Regions from separate parts of the Streptomyces sp. NBC_01465 genome, predicted to be linked through region 3. Evidence: riboswitches for the same ligand, from Rfam matches in the RefSeq annotation. Region 3 holds a riboswitch; each other region holds the start of a gene.
What was found. Region 3 has a riboswitch for cyclic di-AMP ahead of OG707_RS30690 (M23 family metallopeptidase). Riboswitches for the same ligand answer to the same signal wherever they lie in the genome.

Region 1: linked by a shared signal. The riboswitch ahead of OG707_RS24255 (transglycosylase family protein) and the one ahead of OG707_RS30690 (M23 family metallopeptidase) in region 3 are both predicted to bind cyclic di-AMP.
Region 2: linked by a shared signal. The riboswitch ahead of OG707_RS15140 (C40 family peptidase) and the one ahead of OG707_RS30690 (M23 family metallopeptidase) in region 3 are both predicted to bind cyclic di-AMP.
Region 4: linked by a shared signal. The riboswitch ahead of OG707_RS20765 (M23 family metallopeptidase) and the one ahead of OG707_RS30690 (M23 family metallopeptidase) in region 3 are both predicted to bind cyclic di-AMP.

The regions. Positions count from the first base shown of each region.
Region 1 is NZ_CP109467.1:5,115,314-5,117,474, reverse strand. Features, by position in the region: gene eno (phosphopyruvate hydratase) at 1-162, opposite strand, end outside; gene OG707_RS24255 (transglycosylase family protein) at 345-1,088, opposite strand; cyclic di-AMP (ydaO/yuaA leader) riboswitch at 1,093-1,240, opposite strand; gene OG707_RS24250 (transglycosylase family protein) at 1,504-2,161, opposite strand, start outside.
Region 2 is NZ_CP109467.1:3,242,954-3,245,114, reverse strand. Features, by position in the region: gene OG707_RS15140 (C40 family peptidase) at 1-1,044, opposite strand, end outside; cyclic di-AMP (ydaO/yuaA leader) riboswitch at 1,053-1,199, opposite strand; gene pcrA (DNA helicase PcrA) at 1,477-2,161, shown strand, end outside.
Region 3 is NZ_CP109467.1:6,514,448-6,516,608, reverse strand. Features, by position in the region: gene OG707_RS30690 (M23 family metallopeptidase) at 58-873, opposite strand; cyclic di-AMP (ydaO/yuaA leader) riboswitch at 887-1,045, opposite strand; gene OG707_RS30685 (M16 family metallopeptidase) at 1,241-2,161, opposite strand, start outside.
Region 4 is NZ_CP109467.1:4,402,737-4,404,897, reverse strand. Features, by position in the region: gene OG707_RS20770 (aldo/keto reductase) at 1-29, opposite strand, end outside; gene OG707_RS20765 (M23 family metallopeptidase) at 147-1,193, opposite strand; cyclic di-AMP (ydaO/yuaA leader) riboswitch at 1,205-1,338, opposite strand; gene OG707_RS20760 (PP2C family protein-serine/threonine phosphatase) at 1,563-2,161, opposite strand, start outside.

The sequences.
Region 1 (2,161 bases), 1.4 Mb from region 3:
ACGAAGCTCGATGGCCTCGAAGGCACCGGTGGAGGCGCCGGACGGAACGGCAGCACGACCCGTGCTGCCGTCGTCGAGGCCGACCTCGACCTCGACCGTGGGGTTGCCTCGGGAGTCCAGGATTTCCCGGGCTACGACGACGTCGATGGACGGCACGAGCATCTCCTTATGGGATGTGACGCTAGGTGGTGCAAGTTCGCTTTGGCCTTGCGACAAGAGCCTAACCGGCTGGCGGGGTTCGGCCAGCCGTGCGACCGGCTACTGGACAGTAGTAACGCAAAAAGCCCCGACCCGGCGCAAACGGGGGGAGTCGCGCCGGGCCGGGGAGCTCTGAGGAGCGGGGATCAGCTCAGGTGGAGCTGCTGACCCGGGTAGATCAGGTCGGCGTCCTTGACGATGTCGCCGTTGAGCTTGAACAGCTTCTGCCAGGTCGTGTCGTGAGCCTCGGCGATCTTGCTGAGGGTGTCGCCGGACTTGACCTTGTACTCGCCGTCGCCCTTCTCGTACGAGGACGAGGCGGAGGAGGAGGTCGAGGGCGCCGGGGTCTCCGCGGCGGGGGCCTGGGCGGCCTCGTCCGAGGAAGAGTCGTCCGACGTGCTCGCGGAGGAGCCGGAGTCGGTCGAGTAGGAGTTGTCGGACGAGGACGAGTCGCTGGAGGACTGGTCGCTCGAGGACGAGCTGCCGGAGTCGGTGCTGACGCCCGGGTCGACACCGTCGTTGCTCAGGTTGCCGGCGCCGGCACAGGCCCAGGCACCCGGGCCCTGCAGGGCGAGCAGCTTCTCGGCGGTGGCGATCTGCTGGTCCTTGGTGGCGAGGTCGGCGCGCTCGGCGTACTGCGTACCACCGGCGGCGGCCCAGCTGGACTGGGAGAACTGCAGGCCACCGTAGTAGCCGTTGCCCGTGTTGATGGACCAGTCGCCACCGGACTCGCACTGGGCGACGGCGTCCCAGGTGGAGACGGAGGCGGCGGAGGCCGAGGTGGCGCCGATCAGGGGAGCGGCGATCGCGGCACCGGTGATGCCGGCGAGCGTGGCGAAACGGACGGCCTTCGACGGGCGACGGTGCTTGGACTTGCTGGAAAGCAGCATGCGGAAATCTCCTCACCGACGCCTACGAGGTGAGCTGTCGGGTTCGGGCCAATGAGTTGCCCGGCCGAGCGTCCTAGCGCTCGGCTTAACCCCAAGCCGGTCTCCCGGCACTTACCTGGGTCCCCCGCTCCTGCCTACGGCGCTTTACGCGTCGAGTAATCCCAGCGACCGACGGCAGGATTCGGCGTGACGGTCGTTGGTGCTCGCTTTGACGAGCGGCTTAGACCGTAAACACACGTCGCCCCGATGTTCAAAGACGAACATCGGGGCGAAACTCCACCTGTTGCACACAGGGAACACACATTTACGCAGGTGGGGGACGGCGTGATCGGGTGGGGAGAACGAGGCGCGCGCGAAGAGTGACGAGACCCTTGTCTCACTTGGATAAAAGCGGACAGAAGGGGGTCAAGTACCCCTACTTTTCGCCCAGAACAAGGCTCTGGCCAGGAACGATGAGGTCCGGGTCCGCTCCGACCGTCTTCTGGTTGGCGGCGTAGAGCGCCGGCCAGCCGCCCTGAATGTCGTGTGCGTCCGCAATGGCCCAGAGGTTGTCGCCGGAGCGGACCGTGTAGCTGCCCTCGGTGGCGTCGGAGCGCTCCGGGGTCTCGCCGCGGGAGGCCTTGGAGCTGTCCGTACGGCCGCTGGTGTCCTCGCTGCCGCGGTGCTTGCCCGTACCGGCGCCGGTGTCCTTGCCCGCGTCCTCGCTCTTGTCCGCACCCGTACCGGCGTCGTCGCTCGCGCTCGCCGAGGGGGTGGGCGAGGCCGTGTCCGACGGGGTCGCCGAGGGCGAGGGGGTCGCGGAGGGGGTCGCCGTGTCCGAGGGGGTCTCGGTCGCCGAGGGCGTCGGGGTCGCGGTGTCCTCCGCGCCGGGGTCGACCGACGGTGTGGCCGAGGAGCCGGAGTTGTACTCCTTCGCGAGGCCGGAGATGCCCGCGCAGCTCGCCCAGGGCTTCGTGCCCTCCGCGGCGAGGATCTTCTCGGCCACCGCGATCTGCTGGGCGCGGCTGGCGAGGTCGGCGCGCTCGGCGTACTCCGCGCCGCCGTAGTTCTCCCACTTCTCCTGCGAGAACTGC
Region 2 (2,161 bases), 3.3 Mb from region 3:
CTTGCCGCCGCCGATGTAGATCCCGACATGGCTGATGTCGTCGTAGAAGAAGACCAGGTCACCGGGTTGCAGATCCGCCGTCGCGACGCGCGTGCCGACCTTCACCTGGTCCCAGGTGGTGCGCGGCAGGTCGATGCCGGCGGCCTTCCAGGCGGCCTGGGTGAGGCCCGAGCAGTCGTAGGAGCTGGGGCCCGTCGCGCCCCAGACGTACGGCTTGCCCATCTGCGCGCGGGCGAAATCGAGGACCTTGGCGGCCTTCGCCGCGTACGAGCTGGAGGACGAGGAAGAGGAGGACGAGCCCGAACTGGCTTCCTTCTTCGCGGCCTCCGCCTTCGCCGCCTTCTCCGCCGCGGCCTGCTTGGCCGCCAGGTCGGCGGCCTTCTTCGCCGCCGCCTCCTGTCGCGCCTTCTCCAGTGCCGCCAGCCGCGCCTTCTCCTCGGCCGTCAGCTTCGAGAGCAGCTCGCGCGTCTCGGCGAGCTTCGACTGCACCTGCTGTTTGGTCGCCTTCAGATCGGCCTGCGACGTGGTGAGCGTCTCCAACTGCTCGGTCGCCTCGGCCCGTTCCTTCGCCGCCGCCTTCTGCTGCTTGGTGTAGTCGTCGACCGCGTGCGTCTGCTGCGCCGACAACTGCTTCATCAGCTGGTTCTGGTCGAAGTACGACTGCGGGTCGCTGGCCAGGAGCATCGTCGCGGTGGAGGCGAGATTGCCGCCCCGGTACTGCGCGGCCGCGTACTGCCCCAGCTCGCGCCGCGAGTCGTTCAGCTGCTGGGTGCGCTGGGCGACGGCGTCCAGGAGCCGGTCGACCTTCTTGCGCTGCTGAGCGGTGGACTCCTTCGCGGCGTCGTACCTCTGCGTCTCGGTGCCGGCCTGCCGGTACAGGTCGTCGACCTTCTTCTGTACGTCCTCGATGCTCGGCTTCGGCTGCACGGGCGCGGCCTGCGCGCTCTGTGCGAGCAGCGAGACGGAGGCGAGGGCGGCGGTGGTGATGCCGACTGCGGGAGCCGTGGCCCGTATTCGGGTACGCGGCTTGCGGTGGTCTGCCAAGGCAGGCGTGTTCCTTCCGTGGACCGCCTACCGGGTTAGCTGTCGGGTTCGGGCTGTCGGAAGGCCGCCCTACGGTCCTGGGGGGTACGGACCGATTCACCCCGGTGGTGCTTGGTGGGTCCCCGGCTCCAACTGCCGTACGGCAGAGCGGACTCGGCGCGGCGGCGCGCTCCGGCGCGGGTCGCCGGTGGGGGCACGGCCACCTGACGGAGCACGGTAGCCAACCCCTGGGGCGGGTGGGAAGCCTGATGTTCGATATGCCCGATACATTTTCGTGACCTCTCGGGACCGGACGTAAAGGCACGCGTCAGGTGTACGCACCGGTGCGGTCGGTAACGGAACGTGATGGGGGTGGTGCGGTTCCCGTCTACGGGGCCCTCGCTGCCGATCCCTGCCCGGACTGTCAGTCGTGCGGCCTAGACTCGGTAGACGATGAGCAGCCTCTTTGACGACAGCTTCCTGGCGAACCTCCAGCCCACCGAGGACGCGCCCCCGCCCCCCGAGGAGCACGCTCCGGAGGAGGAGGTCCCCGCCGACCTCTTCGGCGGAGCCTTCGACGGGCCGCCCCGCGACGCGTACTACCGCGACGGCGCCCCCCGCCCCGCCGTGGACCCCGCCGCGCTCCTGGACGGCCTGAACACCGAGCAGCGCGCCGCCGTCGTGCACTCGGGGTCCCCGCTGCTCATCGTGGCCGGCGCCGGCTCCGGCAAGACCCGCGTGCTGACGCACCGCATCGGGCATCTGCTGGGCGCCCGTGGCGTCCACCCCGGCCAGATCCTCGCGATCACCTTCACCAACAAGGCCGCTGGTGAGATGAAGGAGCGCGTGGAAGGGCTCATCGGCCCGCGCGCAGGCGCCATGTGGGTGCTGACCTTCCACAGCGCCTGCGTCCGCATCCTGCGCCGCGAGTCGAAGAAGCTCGGTTTCACGTCGTCCTTCTCGATCTACGATGCCGCCGACTCCAAGCGGCTGATGGCCCTGGTCTGCCGCGATCTGGACCTGGACCCCAAGCGGTTCCCGCCCAAGTCCTTCAGCGCCAAGATCTCCAACCTCAAGAACGAGCTCATCGACGAGGAGACCTTCGCGGGGACGGCCGCCGACGGCTTCGAGAAGACGC
Region 3 (2,161 bases):
AGGCCCCGGCGCTGATGCGCCGGGGCCTTCTCGGTGGTGCTACGGGTGGAGCAGCTGTCAGACGTTCACGCCGTGCGAGCGCAGGTACGCGACCGGGTCGATGTCCGAGCCGTACTCGGCGGTCGTACGGGCCTCGAAGTGCAGGTGCGGGCCGGTGACGTTGCCGGTGGCGCCGGAGAGGCCTATCTGCTGGCCGGAGGTGACGGCGGAGCCGACCGAGACGCCGATGGACGAGAGGTGGCCGTACTGCGTGTACGTGCCGTCGTTCATCTTGATGACGACGTTGTTGCCGTACGCGCCGCCCCAGCCGGCCTCGACGACGGTGCCGGCGCCGACGGCGTGGACCGAGGTGCCCGACGCGGCGTGGAAGTCGATGCCGGTGTGGCTGCCGGAGGACCAGAGGCTGCCGCCGGTCTTGTAGCCGGTGGAGACGTAGGAGCCCGTTATGGGCGCGACGTAGGCGTTCAGGCGCTTGCGCTCGGCCTCGCGGGCGGCGCGCTCCTTGGCCTCGCGCTCCTGCTTCGCCTTGGCCTCGGCCTTCGCCTTGGCTTCGCGTGCCTTCTTGGCCTTGGCCTCGGCCTTCGCCTTGGCTTCCGCCTTGGCCTTCGCGGCGGCCTTGGCCGTGGCGGCCTCGTGCTTCTGCGCGGCGGCCTGGGCGTCGACGTGCGCGGCGAGGGAGTCGCCGATCACGATGGTCTGGGTGAGGCCGGTGGTGTCCACGGCGGGGGCCGCGGCTTCGGCGGCCATGGCCGGGGCGGCCAGGGTTCCGACGACGCCGGTCGTGGCGAGGGCGGCGGCACCGGCGAAGGTCGCGGTCCTGCGCGTCAGACGGTTCGGGGCACGGTGCTTACCGGTAGGGCGGGCGAACGCCATGAAGGGGCTGGTCCTTTCCTTCCTTCTCGCCTACCGGGTTAGCTGACGGGTTCGGAGCAGGAAGGTCTCCTACGGGCGTGCGCCTTGCGGCTGGGCCCGATTCACCCCAGGGACTGAGTGGGTCCCCGGCTCCCCAGGCTCGCGCCTGACGGGGACTCGGCGATCACTGTCCGGGGCCGCGGATGCGGCTTACGTACGACGAACAGCGAAATCGACGCTAAACGCTCCCGCTTACCGGAACCAAACAGACAGCTTGTTTTGTAGCGCACGCCACAGGACATCCAGGCAACCACAGAACAAACCGGACAAAAGGGAGAACCTCGGCGGCCGCCCGGCCGCCGAGGTCCCTTTTGCCCCTGTCCGTCAATCAGCCCGTGACGACGGTCACTTCGCCGATGCCCAGCTGCCTGACGGGCTCCGCGATCTTCGCCGCGTCCCCGACCAGGACCGTGACGAGGCGGTCCTCGGGGAAGGCGTTGACGACCGCGGCCGTGGCCTCGACCGTCCCGGTCTCCGCCAGCCGCGCGTACAACTGCGCCTGGAAGTCGTCGGGAAGGTGCTGCTCGACCTGGTCGGCGAGCGTGCCCGCGACCGCCGCCGCCGTCTCGAACTTCAGCGGGGCGACACCCACCAGGTTCTGTACGGCGGTCTCGCGCTCCGCGTCGGTGAGCCCCTCGGCGGCGAGCGTGCGCAGCACCTTCCAGAGGTCCTCCAGCGCCGGTCCAGTGGACTCCGTGTCCACCGAGCCGCTGATGGCGAGCATCGCGGCGCCGCTGCCGTCGGCGGCGGAGCGCATCACCTGGCCGAAGGCCCGGACGCCGTAGGTGTAGCCCTTCTCCTCGCGCAGGACGCGGTCCAGACGCGAGGTGAGGGTGCCGCCGAGGCAGTACGTACCGAGCACCTGGGCGGGCCAGACGCGGTCGTGCCGGTCGGCGCCGATCCGGCCGATCAGCAGCTGGGTCTGTACGGCGCCGGGGCGGTCCACGACGATCACGCGGCCCGTGTCGTCGGCGGTGATCGGCGGGGCCGGGCGCGGGGCCGCGGTGTTGCCGGTCCAGTCGCCGAGGGTCTCGGCGAGCAGCGCGTCCAGGTCGACGCCGGTGAGGTCACCGACGACCACGGCCGTGGTCGTGGCGGGGCGCACATGGGCGTCGTAGAAGGCGCGGACCCCGGCGGCGTCGATGTTCGACACCGTCTCCTCGGTGCCCTGGCGGGGGCGCGACATGCGCAGGGTCGCCGGGAAGAGCTCCTTGGAGAGCTGCTTGGCGGCGCGGCGGCCCGGGTTGGC
Region 4 (2,161 bases), 2.1 Mb from region 3:
GACGATCCGAGCGTACGGAGAGAAGTCATGGGTTGATCAACCTCCGCCCCGGTCCGCCTATTCCGTTCCGGGTACACCAAAACCGGCAGCCCTGGCGTCGGGGGGGGGTTGCCGCCAGGACTGCCGGTGTCTTTGGGGGTGCGGGATCAGGGGTTGATGCCGCGGGCCTGCAGCCAGGCCATCGGGTCGATCGGGTCGCCGCCGCCCGGCCGGACCTCGAGGTGGAGGTGCGGGCCGGTGACGTTGCCGGTGGCGCCGACGCGGCCGATGACGTCGCCCGTGGTGACCTTCTGCCCGGCGCTGACGTTCAGCGAGGACTGGTGGCAGAACCACAGCTCCGTACCGTCGTCGAGGACGATCACGGTGCGGTAGCCGTACGAGCCGGACCAGCCCGCCGACTTGACCGTGCCGCTGTGGACGGCCTTGATCGGGGTGCCGGTGGGAGCCGCGAAGTCCAGACCCGTGTGGTAGCCGGAGGACCACATCGAACCGGCGTCGCCGAAGTGCGAGGTGAGGGTGTACGAGGCGACGGGCAGCGAGTAGCTGGCGGCCAGCTTCGCGAGGCGCTCGGCCTCCGCCTTCTTCGCCGCCTCTTCGGCGGCCTTCTTCTTGGCGGCGGCCTCCTTGGCGGCGGCCGCGTCCTGCTTCTTCTTCGCCTCGGCGGCGGCCTTCTCGGCGGCCGCCTTCTCTGCGGCGGCTTGAGCCTCGGCGTCCGCGCCGGCCTGCTGCTGCTCGGCCTGCTGCAGGATCCGGGCGCGCAGCGTCTCGCCGGCGTCCGTGGTGCCCTGGCCGGAGGAGCTGGTGGTGAGGCCCGCGGTGGAGAGGGGCGTGGTGTTCGTTTCCGTACCCGAAGCGGAGTCCGGGGCGATGTCCGCCTTGATGACTTCCGGCAGGTGGTCGGTGACCGAGGCCGGGAGGTCGGGCAGGGATATGGAGACCGGGGCCTTGCCCTCGGCGCTGGCTATGCCGCCGGCGCCGACTGCCGCGATGACGCCGACACCCAACACCGTGGAGCTGCGGGCGAGTCCGCCGCGCTGCTTGGCGACACGGTGTCTGCCGCGGACCGGACGGACGGAGTCCTCGGTGGGGTTCCACTCGTCCCAGGTCTCGCCGCCACCGTCACCTCCGAAGCCGAACGCGTCACGGTCATTCGGGACATAAAGGGCTTCAGGGGCAGGGTTGTTGGACGCCACGGAGGCGTGCTCCTTTCCTTCCTTCTCGCCTACCGGGTTAGCTGACGGGTTCGGAGCAGGAAGGTCTCCTACGGGCCAGGTTCAGCCCGATTCACCCCAATTGGTGGTTCCCCGGTTCCCTTGCGGAATTCGGCGCATGCGCACGGTGCCGTCTCTTGCGACGGCTGGGACGACCGCGCTGCGTTATCGAACGTTAATAGACGCGGGGGCCTGATTCCAAGCCGTTCCGACTGATCGTTAACGCCTTTGGCCTGGACTTAACGGGACAGAAGGCCTTGAAACATGTCGACTTGCCAGTCCCAATCGAAACCCCTGTTTTCTGACAGTGCATCAAATGTTATGCAGTTGCTTGTCTGGGTCGTCCTTCGATTACGGACTGTGCCGGACGATGTCCACGGTCAGCCGCCGCTCCGGCTGACCGTCCCCCGGCCGCCCCACCGCGAGCAGCGCCATGTCGTCCGTCGACCCGCCCCCCGTGTGCAGCCGTACGTCGTCGGTGAGCGCGTCCAGAAGCGCGTCGGGCCCGGGGAAGATCCGCCCGCGCAGCCGCCCGACCGGGTCGTAGAAGACCCCGGCCTTGTCCCGCGCCTCCGAAAGCCCGTCCGTGTAGAACAGCAGCGTCGACCCGGCCGGCAGCGGCCAGGTGTCGGCGCGGTCGGGCCAGCTCCCCAACTCGGCCATCCCCAGCGGCAGTGCGGGGCTGGTCGGCGCGAGCGCGTCCAGCGCCCCGTCGGCGTGCAGCATCAGCGGCTCGGGGTGCCCGCGGTTGACCAGCCGTACGACACCGAGCCCCCGCGGGATCTCCCCGAGCACCGCCGTCGTGAACCCCTCGAAGGCGTCGAGCCCGTCGCGCCGTCTCCCCTCCCGCGCCAGCGCCCGCTCCAGCCGCAGCGCGACCCCCTCCAGGGTGGACTCCTGCTCGGCCGCCTCGCGGAAGGCGCCGATGACCACGGCCACCGCCTCGACGG